Regions from separate parts of the Micromonospora sp. WMMB482 genome, predicted to be linked through region 2. Evidence: riboswitches for the same ligand, from Rfam matches in the RefSeq annotation. Region 2 holds a riboswitch; each other region holds the start of a gene.
The links. A riboswitch is a leader RNA that binds a small molecule or an ion and turns the genes downstream of it on or off. The one in region 2 is predicted to bind cyclic di-AMP.
Positions count from the first base shown of each region.

Region 1 (3,266 bases), 2.3 Mb from region 2:
CGGGCGGCGGTCGCCGACGGTCAGCATCCCTTCGCGGTGATCGTCGGCTGCTCCGACTCGCGGCTCGCCGCCGAGATCATCTTCGATCGTGGTCTCGGTGACCTCTTCGTGGTGCGGACGGCCGGGCACACCGCCGGGCCGGAGGTGCTCGGCAGCGTCGAGTACGCGGTCACCGTGCTCGGCACGCCGCTCGTGGTGGTGCTCGGGCACGACTCGTGCGGCGCGGTCCAGGCCGCCCGGGAGGGGGTCCGGACGGGTGCCGCCCCGGTCGGGCACCTGGGCGCGGTGGTGGACGCGGTCTCGCCCAGCCTGCTGCGCGCCGCCCGCCATGGCGTCGACGACCTCGACGGCATCATCGACGTGCACATCGCGCAGACCGTGGAGACGCTGCTGGCCCGGTCCGCCGTACTGGCCGAGCGGGTGGCGGCCGGGCGGTGCACGGTGGTGGGCATGTCGTACCGGCTCGCCGGCGGCGAGGTGCGGACCGTGGCGCAGTCCCCGGCCCCGCTGCCCGCTCCGGCGGCGCCCGCCGATCCGGCGCTGGCCGGCTGACCCCTAGGGCGACGAGAAGGGGCCGCCCGAGGGCGGCCCCTTCGCTGTGTCCGAATCAGAGCAGCGACATGTGAACGTGGTCGGTGTGGTTCGACGGTCCGCTGTACGAACTCCAGCCGGTGGCCGGGAACCAGATCTGCCGGTTCCAGATGACGTAGTAGATGCCCAGCCGGTCGGCGTTGCGGATGAGGAAGGCGGCGACCTCGTTGCCGTACCGGCGGGTGTCGTTGTTGTGCCATGGCGCGAAGCCGCTGTTCTGGAGCGACCAGTCGCACGCCTTGCCCTTGGGGTGCTCCCACGGCCCGCCGGGCCGGTAGCAGCCCACGAAGCGCTTGAAGCCCGCGCGGCGTACCTCCTTGTACGCGTGCAGCGTGCGCGGGGTGACGCAGCCCGAGGTGGTCGGGTCGTCCTCGCTGCACGACTCGGCCTTCCAGCCGCCGTCGGCGGTGCGGCCGGGGGCGATCTTGGCGACCGGTGAGGTGGCGGAGACCAGGCCGCCGGTGAAGCCGAGACCGCCGACGAGCTTCAGCGCGCGCTCGGCCTGCACCTTCTCGCGCTCCATCGCGTTCTTCTGCTTCTCCTGCTCGCGTACCTCGGCGTCGAGCGCGATCTTGGCCTGCTCGGCGCGGGTCTTGACCGCGTTGATCGCGGCCAGGCGCTGCGCGTTGAGGAGGTTCAGCTCGTCCAGGGCGTTGACCCGGCGGACGAACGAATCGGGCGAGTTGCTCTCCAGGAGCATGGCCATCGCGCCCATCCGGCCGGTCCGGTAGGACTGGGCGGCGAGCTGGTTGACCTGCGGGCTGAGCGCGTCGAGTTCGGCCTGTGCCGTCTTCACCTCGGCCGCCAGCCGCCGCTGGCGGTCCTGCGACTTGGCCAGCTTCGCCTTGGCCTGGAGGAAGTTGCGGTTGGCGGCGTCGATCGCCTCGGTGATGAGCGGCGGTTCGCCGTCCTCCTCGTGGCCCGAGGGGGTGCCGGGGGCCGCCGCGGTGGGGGCCGCGGTCGCCGGGGTCGGCCCGGCCAGCACGGCCAGCGAGGCCAGCACGGCCACCACGGGTGTCAGCCAGCGGCGCAGGGGTGCCGTCACAATGTTCCCTTCCGTCGGCCGCCGACCGGGTTAGCTGACGGGTTCGGGACGGAAGTGGCCCCTACCGCTGTCGCGGATTCACCCCATGTACCTGGTTCCCCGGCTCGCCCGCGGGCGATTGGGCGGCGGCACCGCTGGCGCCGGTGCGCGCCTTCGGCGGTGACCGGCAGCGAGGTTACCTGACAGCACTCCTGAGGATCTACGTCCGGAAGCCGACCAATAGCGAGATTTCGCCGTGGCGCACCGTGACCAGCGTCGCGTTTGAAATCGATGGTCACGCTGCGGAGTGTCACCATGCGGCCTCCGTGCTCTTCCCGCCGCCGAGCGCCTCCAGCGCGTCCTCCCGTCGGGTCGGCGGCCGGGGCGCGGGTGGCGCCGGTTCCGCGCCGCGCGAGCGTCGTCCGGCGGTGGTCACGATCGCGGCCAGTCCGGTCGTCAGCGGTACGGCGGCGATCAGGCCGAGCGTGGCCACCGCGCTGCGGACGATCTCCTGGGCGAGGAACTCGCTGGTGAGGATCTGGCTGACCGGGCGGGAGTCGGCGACCAGCAGGAGCAGCAGCGGCAGCGACGCGCCCGCGTACGCCAGCACGATGGTGTTGACGGTGGACGCGATGTGGGCCCGGCCGACCCGGGTCGCGGCCCGGTAGAGCTGCCGCCGGGACAGGCCCGGGTTGGCGTGTGCCAGTTCGGTGACGGTGGCCGCCTGGGTGACTGTGACGTCGTCCAGCACGCCCAGCGAGCCGATGATGATGCCGGCCAGCAGCAGCCCGTGCAGGTCCACGTCGGCCCGGAACATGGACAGCGTGGTGGCGTCCTCGCTGCCGAAGCCGGTCAGGTGGGTGGCGGACGTGGCGAGCAGGCCGAGCACGCCGGTGACCACCAGGCTGCCGAGCGTGCCGAGCACCGCCACCGACGTCTGCGCGGTGATCCCGTGGGTCAGGTAGAGCACCACGAACATGATCAGCGCGGCGCCCACGATCGCCACCAGCAGCGGCGGCTGGCCGGACCCGATGCCCGGCAGCACGAAGCCGAGCAGGATGGCGAAGCTGGCCACCAGGCCGCCGAGCGCGGCGAGCCCGCGCCAGCGGCCGAATGCCACGATCGCGGCGGCGAACAGCACCATCAGCCAGATCAGCGGCGTACCGCGCTGGTGCTCGGCGATGTTGTAGGACTTCACCGTCGGGTCGGCCGGGTCGGTCAGCTCGACCAGGACGACCTCGTCGCCGACCGCGACCCGGGGCGCGCCCGGCCCGGCCGGGATCGGCATCTCGACCTGCCGGCCCGCGTCCGGGCCCTGCTCGGCGGTGACGGTCACGGTGCCGCAGGGGCCACCTCCACCGTCCGGGGCCTCCGGGGCCTCCGGGGCCTCCGGGGTCGGCGGGCAGGGCTCGGTGACCACCCGGGTCACGGTGCCGTGGTAGCGGGGGACGTCCGCGCCGCCGAACGGCTCCCGGTCCTGCCGGGGCCAGAGGACCAGCGCCGCGATCACGGTGAGCGCGAACAGCGGCACCACCACGGCGACGAGCAGCCGTCGTACGCCCGGCGGCGCGGCGGGTGCGGGGCGGGTGTGGTCGGCACCCATGGCGTCTCTCCCAACGGTCGCGGCGACGCCTGGTCCGCCGGACCGGCC
Region 1 covers NZ_JAHOPD010000020.1:2,970,710-2,973,975, forward strand. The annotation lists gene KSK32_RS15075 (carbonic anhydrase) at 1-552, shown strand, start outside; gene KSK32_RS15080 (hypothetical protein) at 608-1,636, opposite strand; cyclic di-AMP (ydaO/yuaA leader) riboswitch at 1,640-1,771, opposite strand; gene KSK32_RS15085 (YibE/F family protein) at 1,926-3,218, opposite strand.
Region 1: it holds a riboswitch for cyclic di-AMP, as region 2 does, so the genes downstream of both, KSK32_RS15080 (hypothetical protein) here and KSK32_RS03910 (hypothetical protein) in region 2, are expected to answer to the same signal.

Region 2 (3,266 bases):
GTGGTGACCAGCCTCCAGGCCAAGGGCATGGAGTACGACGGCGTGGTGCTGGTGGCGCCGGGCGAGATCCGGGCCGACCCCTCGGGCGTGCGCACGCTCTACGTGGCGCTGTCCCGGGCCACCCAGCGCCTCACCACGCTCGACCCGGTGGGGTGAGTCGCCCGGCCGCCACCCGCAGTTCACTTGCACACATAGCGATGTGAACATACATTGGGTCGGGCCGGTACGGGGCAGGAAGGGTGTTGGCGTGGGCGCAGGTCATGACCACAGCGGTGCGGTGGCCAACGCGGCACATCGCCACCGGGGCCGCCTCTGGGCCGCCTTCGCGCTGCTCGCCATCCTGATGGTGGTCGAGGCGGTGGCCGCCTTCACGACCGGCTCGCTGGCGCTGCTCTCCGACGCCGGGCACATGTTCACCGACGTCCTCGGCATCGGCATGGCGCTCGCCGCGATCACCGCCACGCGCCGCGTCGGCACCGATCCGCAGCGCACGTTCGGGCTCTACCGGCTGGAGGTGCTCGCCGCCCTCGCCAACGCCGTGCTGCTCGCCGCCGTCGCCGTCTACGTCCTGGTCGAGGCGGTACGCCGGTTCGGCGAGCCGCCGGAGGTGCTGGCCGGCCCGATGCTCGTGGTGGCGGCGCTCGGCCTGCTCGCCAACATCGCCGCGTTCGCACTGCTGCGCGCCGGGTCGAAGGAGAGCATCAATCTGCGCGGGGCGTACCTGGAGGTGCTCGGCGACCTGCTCGGCTCGCTCGGCGTGATCGCCGCCGCGCTGGTCATCGCGGTGACCGACTGGTGGTGGGCGGACCCGCTGGTCGCCGTCGGCATCGGCCTGTTCATCCTGCCGCGCACCTGGCGGCTCGGCCGGGCCGCGCTGCGCATCCTGGTGCAGGCCGCGCCGGAGCACCTCCAGGTGACCGCCGTGCACGACCGGCTGGCCGCCGTACCCGGCGTGGCCGAGGTGCACGACCTGCACGTCTGGACGCTCACCTCGGGCATGGAGGTGGCCTCGGCGCACCTGACCACCGAGCCGGGCGTGGACCCGGGCGGGGTGCTGGCCGCGGCGCGGGCCGCCCTGCACGAGGACTTCTCCATCGATCACGCCACGTTGCAGGTCGAACCCGGAGCGTCGGCCGGAGTGTGCGGACCGACCGAGTGGTGATTAGGACACACTTAAATCACTGTGGCTAATGTAGTCTTATGCCGGTTTTGCCCCGCCTAGCGGCGTTGCTCCGCGGAGCCGTGCCCGGGCAGCGCCGGTAGTCTCGGTCGCGGCCGCACCCGCGGACGCCACCGGCCCCGGTGGGGCGGCCGTCGCCTAATCGTCCGCAGGGACGAGCCGGGGAACCACGTACGTGGGGTGCATCCGCGTCAGCGGTAGGGATCTTCCGTCCCGAACCCGTCAGCTAACCCGGTCGGCGTTGACGGAAGGACGTGTGAATGCCCCCAGTGGCACCTGTACGACGGACGGCCGCCCGGTTGGCGGCCCTGATCGTCGCGACGCTGGCCCTCGGCGTCGCGACCGTTCCGGTCTCCCCCGCCTCGGCGGCGCCGGCGACCGGCCTGCTCGCCGCCGCTCCCGGCGACGACGAGGGCGGCACGCCCGAACTGCGTGCCCAGCTCGACGCCGCCGGCAAGGGCTGGCTGGAGGCGAAAGCCGCGCTGAACCGGTCGGTGAGCCGGCAGAAGCAGCTCAACGACCAGCTCAAGACAGTCGGCGCCGAACTCGCGGTACGCGACGCCAAGGTCGGCGAGATCGCCGCGGTGGCGTACCGCAACGGCCGCCTGGGCACCGCCGGGGCACTGCTCGGCAGCAGCAGCCCGGAGGGCTTCATGGACCGGGCCGCCGCGCTGGAGCAGGTCGCCGCGAACGAGGACCGTACGCTGCGCGACCTGATCGCCACCCGGGACGAGGCCACCCGCACCCGCGCCCAGCTCGACGGCGAGATCCGCGAGCAGCGCAAGCAGGTGACGGTGATGGCCAAGCGCAAGGAACAGGCCGAGCGCGCCCTGGAGGTGGCCAACGACCGCACCTCGCGCGGCAGCAGCGGCGGTGGCAGCGTCCAGGGCACCTCCAGCAAGAACGCGAAGCCGGCGCCGCGCAACTCGGACGGCTCCTGGCCGTCGGAGTCGTGCAGCGTCAACGACCCGACGCCGGCGAACGGCTGCATCACCCCGCGCACGCTGCACGCGCTGCAACAGGCCAAGGCGGCCGGCTTCACCCGGTACGTCTCGTGTCACCGGCCCAGCGGTTCCGGTGAGCACCCGAAGGGGCGGGCCTGCGACTTCGCCGCGCAGAAGAGCGGCTTCGGCGGTGTGGCCTCCGGCGGTGACCGGACGTACGGCAACAACCTGGCCGCGTACTTCGTGCGCAACGCCGACCCGCTCGCCGTGCTCTACGTGATCTGGTTCAAGCAGATCTGGCTGCCCAGCAGCGGGTGGAAGTCGTACAGCGGCGCCAACGGCGACCCGTCCAGCGACCACACCAACCACGTGCACCTCTCGGTGTACTGACCGCCCCGGACGGGCCGGCCGGATCAGGCCGGCCGGCCCTCCAGGGTCGCTCCGAGACGCGCCGCCAGGCCCAGGTGAGCCGCCCGGGCCTGGCGGAACGCGTACCCGAACAGCGGCGCCGGCGCGGTCAGCGTGATCTCCACGTCGATGCGTACCGTGCCGTCGGGCTCGTCGCGCAGCCGGGTGTGGTTGCGGACCGTCGTCGCGGGCTGCTGCCGCGCCACGGTGACCACCTCGTCCTCGCCCGCGATCAGCACGTCCGCCTGGTACGTGACCGGGAAGTGCAGCGGGCCGAGCTGCAGCCGGTCGGTGATCGCGTAGCTGGCCAGTGCGCCCGGCCGGGCCGGCAGCTTCCGGACCCGGACGATCAGCGGATGCAGCTCGCCCTGGCGACTCAGATCACCTAACAGGGCCACCGCTTCGGCCCGGCTGCACCGGGCCTGCACGGTGTAGCTGAAGCTGTCGCTGCTCTGCAAGCGGGCCCCCTCGCCGTCGTGCGTCGCGACGATCGTCCCGTACCGGCGCCGGACTGGCAACGGGTAGAAGGCCCCCTGGCCGCAGGGGGTGTGAACGGCGCTCAGGCGCCGGGCAGCACCTCGGGCGTGTCGTCGGCGAACCACGGCTCGGGCGCGCCGAACAGGCCGAGCAGGCCGGTCACCCAGAGCTGCCGGTGCACGAACCGGCTCGGCTCGGTGACCACGAGCTTGACGCCGCTGACCTCGCAGGTCTGGAAGCCCGCGACCATGGCGCTG
Region 2 covers NZ_JAHOPD010000020.1:671,411-674,676, forward strand. The annotation lists gene KSK32_RS03900 (AAA family ATPase) at 1-156, shown strand, start outside; gene KSK32_RS03905 (cation diffusion facilitator family transporter) at 248-1,162, shown strand; cyclic di-AMP (ydaO/yuaA leader) riboswitch at 1,306-1,436, shown strand; gene KSK32_RS03910 (hypothetical protein) at 1,441-2,514, shown strand; gene KSK32_RS03915 (SRPBCC family protein) at 2,538-2,990, opposite strand; gene KSK32_RS03920 (STAS domain-containing protein) at 3,092-3,266, opposite strand, start outside.

Region 3 (3,266 bases), 1.9 Mb from region 2:
GCCAGGTCGTGGTTACCGTAGTCGCCCGGGTCGTCGCTGAGCTGCTCGTAGGGCGCGGGGATCCACTCGCAGGCCAGCCGGACCGGGCACTCCAGCCCGTCCGGCCGCTGCGCGTGGCGCAGGCCCAGGCGGGCCAGCCGGGACCGGTCCGGCTTCGCGGCGGTCGCGGCGAGCGTGACCCGCTGGCCGTCGTCGGTGGTCCGGCTGGCGCCCTGGCTGAGCTGGTCGTAGACCTCGTCGGCGAAGGCCGCCGCGGCGTCGGAGGTGTCCGCGCCGGAGTACCGGGCCACCGCGCCGTACCAGGCCGCCGGGTCGGTGCCGGCGCCGACCGGCCCACCCAGAGCCTTCTGGTACGACGCCAGCAGCGCCGCGCCACCGCGGATGTTCGCGGCCGGGTCGGTCCGCAGCGTCCGCGCGTCGAGCCCGGTGAGCGCGGCGGCGGCGTCGAGCGTCTGGAGCGAGGCGGGCGGCAGCGGGGTCTCCCGCTTCGGCGCGGCGGCGGTGGCGGGATCGAGCGTGAGCGGGCGGGCGTCGTCGCCGCGCGGATCCTCGTCCTCGTCGACGTGGGCGCTGCCCGGCGTGGCGAGGATGTGCGCGGCGTCGGTCAGGTGCATCGGGCCGTAGCCGCCGCTGGTGCTGGGCTGCCCGACGTGGGTGTCCCAGCGGGACTCCAGATAGGAGACGCCGAGCAGCACGTTCTGCGGCACGCCGTACTCGGCCGCGGCGGCGGCGTACTGTCGCTGCCGGTCGCTCGCGGGCGCGGACGTGTCCGGCGCGGCGGTCACCGGTCCGGTCGTTGCCAGCGCGGTGGCGGCCGCCACGGCGGCGGCGAGCAGTATCCGTCTGCCCGACGGCGGGGCGGAGAGGTGCATCGAACCTCCTGGACAGGGATGGGGGTCACTGCGTTTCCACCCTCACTCCGCAGCCCCGCGAGGGTCAATACCTTTCCAGTGGATAATCAAGCTTGAAAGAAAACTTCACCGCTGCCGGGGGTGTGGCCCCGGATCGCGTACGGAGTGTCACGCCGCTGGAAGTTGCGGATCGATAACGGTGGTCCCTACTCTGGGGAATCGTCGGCCGCACGTCTCACCGTCCAACCCGGTCGGTGACGGTCCGACACCGCCGAGTCGCCTACGGGCGAGCCGGGGAACCAGGTACCTGGGGTGAATCCGCAGCGATGCGGTAGGGCGGCTCCCTTCCCGCCCGAATCCGTCAGCTAACCCGGTAGGCGGTACGGAAGAAGGAGTACGGACGCCCGGTGGCACTCCATGCCCCGCGGCCGTCGTCGAGCCGGTCGGTCGACCGGTCCACGGCTGTGCCGCGTACCCGCTGGTCCCGCTTCACCATCGCTCTCGCCGCCCTCGTCGGCACCGCCGTCGTCCTGACCGGTGGCGCCACGGCGGCACACGCCGAACCCTCGGTCGCCGAGATCGAGGCCCAGATCGACCGCGACTGGAACAAGCTCGAACCGGTCATCGAACAGGTCAACGCCGTACGCGGGCAGCTCGCCGCACGGCGCAAGCAGGCCGACGCGCTCGGCCGGCAGATCGCACCCCTCCAGGCCCGGGTGGACGCCGCGCTCGGCCAGGTCGGCGGGCTCGCCGCCGACGCCTACAAGGGCGACAACCTCTCCACCGTCAACGCGCTGCTGGGCAGCCGCTCGCCCGGCGACCTGGTCAACGGCCTGGAACTGCTCGACCGCTTCGCGCACCGCCAGCACGAGCAGGTGCGCTCCGTCGCCGCGCTGCGCGACGAGCTGGCGGCGAAGAAGAAGCCGCTGGACGAGATGATCGCCGGTCTGGCGCGTACCGAGGCCCAGCTCGCGGCGAAGAAGAAGCAGATCGACGCCGAGATCGCCAAGCTGGAGAAACTACGGCTCAAGGTGTACGGCAAGGGTGGCGGGGGCCCGCTGCGCCCGGCGCCGTGCCCGGCCGGCTACCCCGGCGGCCCGGCCGGGGCGGCGGTCAAGTTCGCTTGCGCCCAGATCGGCAAGATCTACGTCTGGGGCGCGGCCGGGCCGGACCACTTCGACTGCTCGGGCCTCACCATGGCGGCCTGGGCGAAGGGCGGCGTCTCACTGCCGCACAGCGCGCGCCAGCAGCACGGCGTGACGAAGCGGGTCAGCCGGGCCGAATTGCGCGCCGGTGACCTCGTCTTCTACTACGGCGACCTGCACCACGTGGCGATGTACGTGGGCGACGGCTGGGTGGTGCACGCCTCCCAGTCCGGCAAGCCCATCACGATGAAGCGGGTCGACGACGGCGACATCAACAGCTACGGCCGATCGTAAGGAAGGGCCCCCTCTTAACGCCTCCGGTAGAGGAGGGGGCCCCTATTAACAACTGTGGGCGCCGTCAGCGCGCCGGCCAGGTGCGCCAGCTCTGCCAGGACCGGCTCGGCGTCGGTCCGCGCTGCCCCTGGTACCGCGAGCCGTAGACGGCCGAGCCGTACGGGTGCTCGGCCGGCGAGGAGAGCCGGAAGATGCAGAGCTGCCCGATCTTCATCCCCGGCCAGAGCGTGATCGGCAGGTTCGCCACGTTCGACAGCTCCAGCGTGACGTGACCGGAGAAGCCCGGGTCGATGAAGCCGGCGGTCGAGTGGGTCAGCAGCCCCAGCCGCCCCAGGCTCGACTTGCCCTCCAGCCGGCCGGCGAGCTGGTCACCCAGCGAGATCACCTCAAGCGTGGAGGCGAGCACGAACTCGCCCGGGTGCAGCACGAACGGCTGCCCCTCCGGCACCTCCACCATCGAGGTCAGGTCGTCCTGCTGGATCGACGGGTCGATGTGCGTGTAGAGGTGGTTGTTGAAGACCCGGAACAGCCGGTCCAGGCGTACGTCGATGCTCGACGGCTGCACCAGCGTGGGCTCGAAGGGCTCCAGCGCGAGCGTGCCGGCCTTGATCTCGGAGACCAGGTCGCGGTCGGAGAGCAGCATCGGAACACCATAGCGACCGGTACGGGTGACCAGCGTGTCGCAGTGCATCTTCGTACACGTGTTCGATAGAGTGTCCACATGGCTTCCTGGTCCGAATTCGCCGCCGACGAGCCCCGCCTCGCCGACGAGATCCGCCTCCTGATGCAGCAGTACGGGCCGGGCTTCGGCTACCTCGCCACGGTCCGCGCCGACGGCGGCCCCCGGGTCCACCCGGTCTCCCCGGTTTTCACCGCCGACGGCCTCTGGTGCTTCGTCATCGACTCGCCGAAGCGCCGCGACCTCGAACGCGACGGCCGCTACGCCCTGCACTCGTTCCCGCCGGAGGAGAGCGAC
Region 3 covers NZ_JAHOPD010000020.1:2,523,203-2,526,468, forward strand. The annotation lists gene KSK32_RS12795 (N-acetylmuramoyl-L-alanine amidase) at 1-872, opposite strand, end outside; cyclic di-AMP (ydaO/yuaA leader) riboswitch at 1,111-1,245, shown strand; gene KSK32_RS34545 (NlpC/P60 family protein) at 1,259-2,290, shown strand; gene dcd (dCTP deaminase) at 2,355-2,933, opposite strand; gene KSK32_RS12810 (pyridoxamine 5'-phosphate oxidase family protein) at 3,012-3,266, shown strand, end outside.
Region 3: it holds a riboswitch for cyclic di-AMP, as region 2 does, so the genes downstream of both, KSK32_RS34545 (NlpC/P60 family protein) here and KSK32_RS03910 (hypothetical protein) in region 2, are expected to answer to the same signal.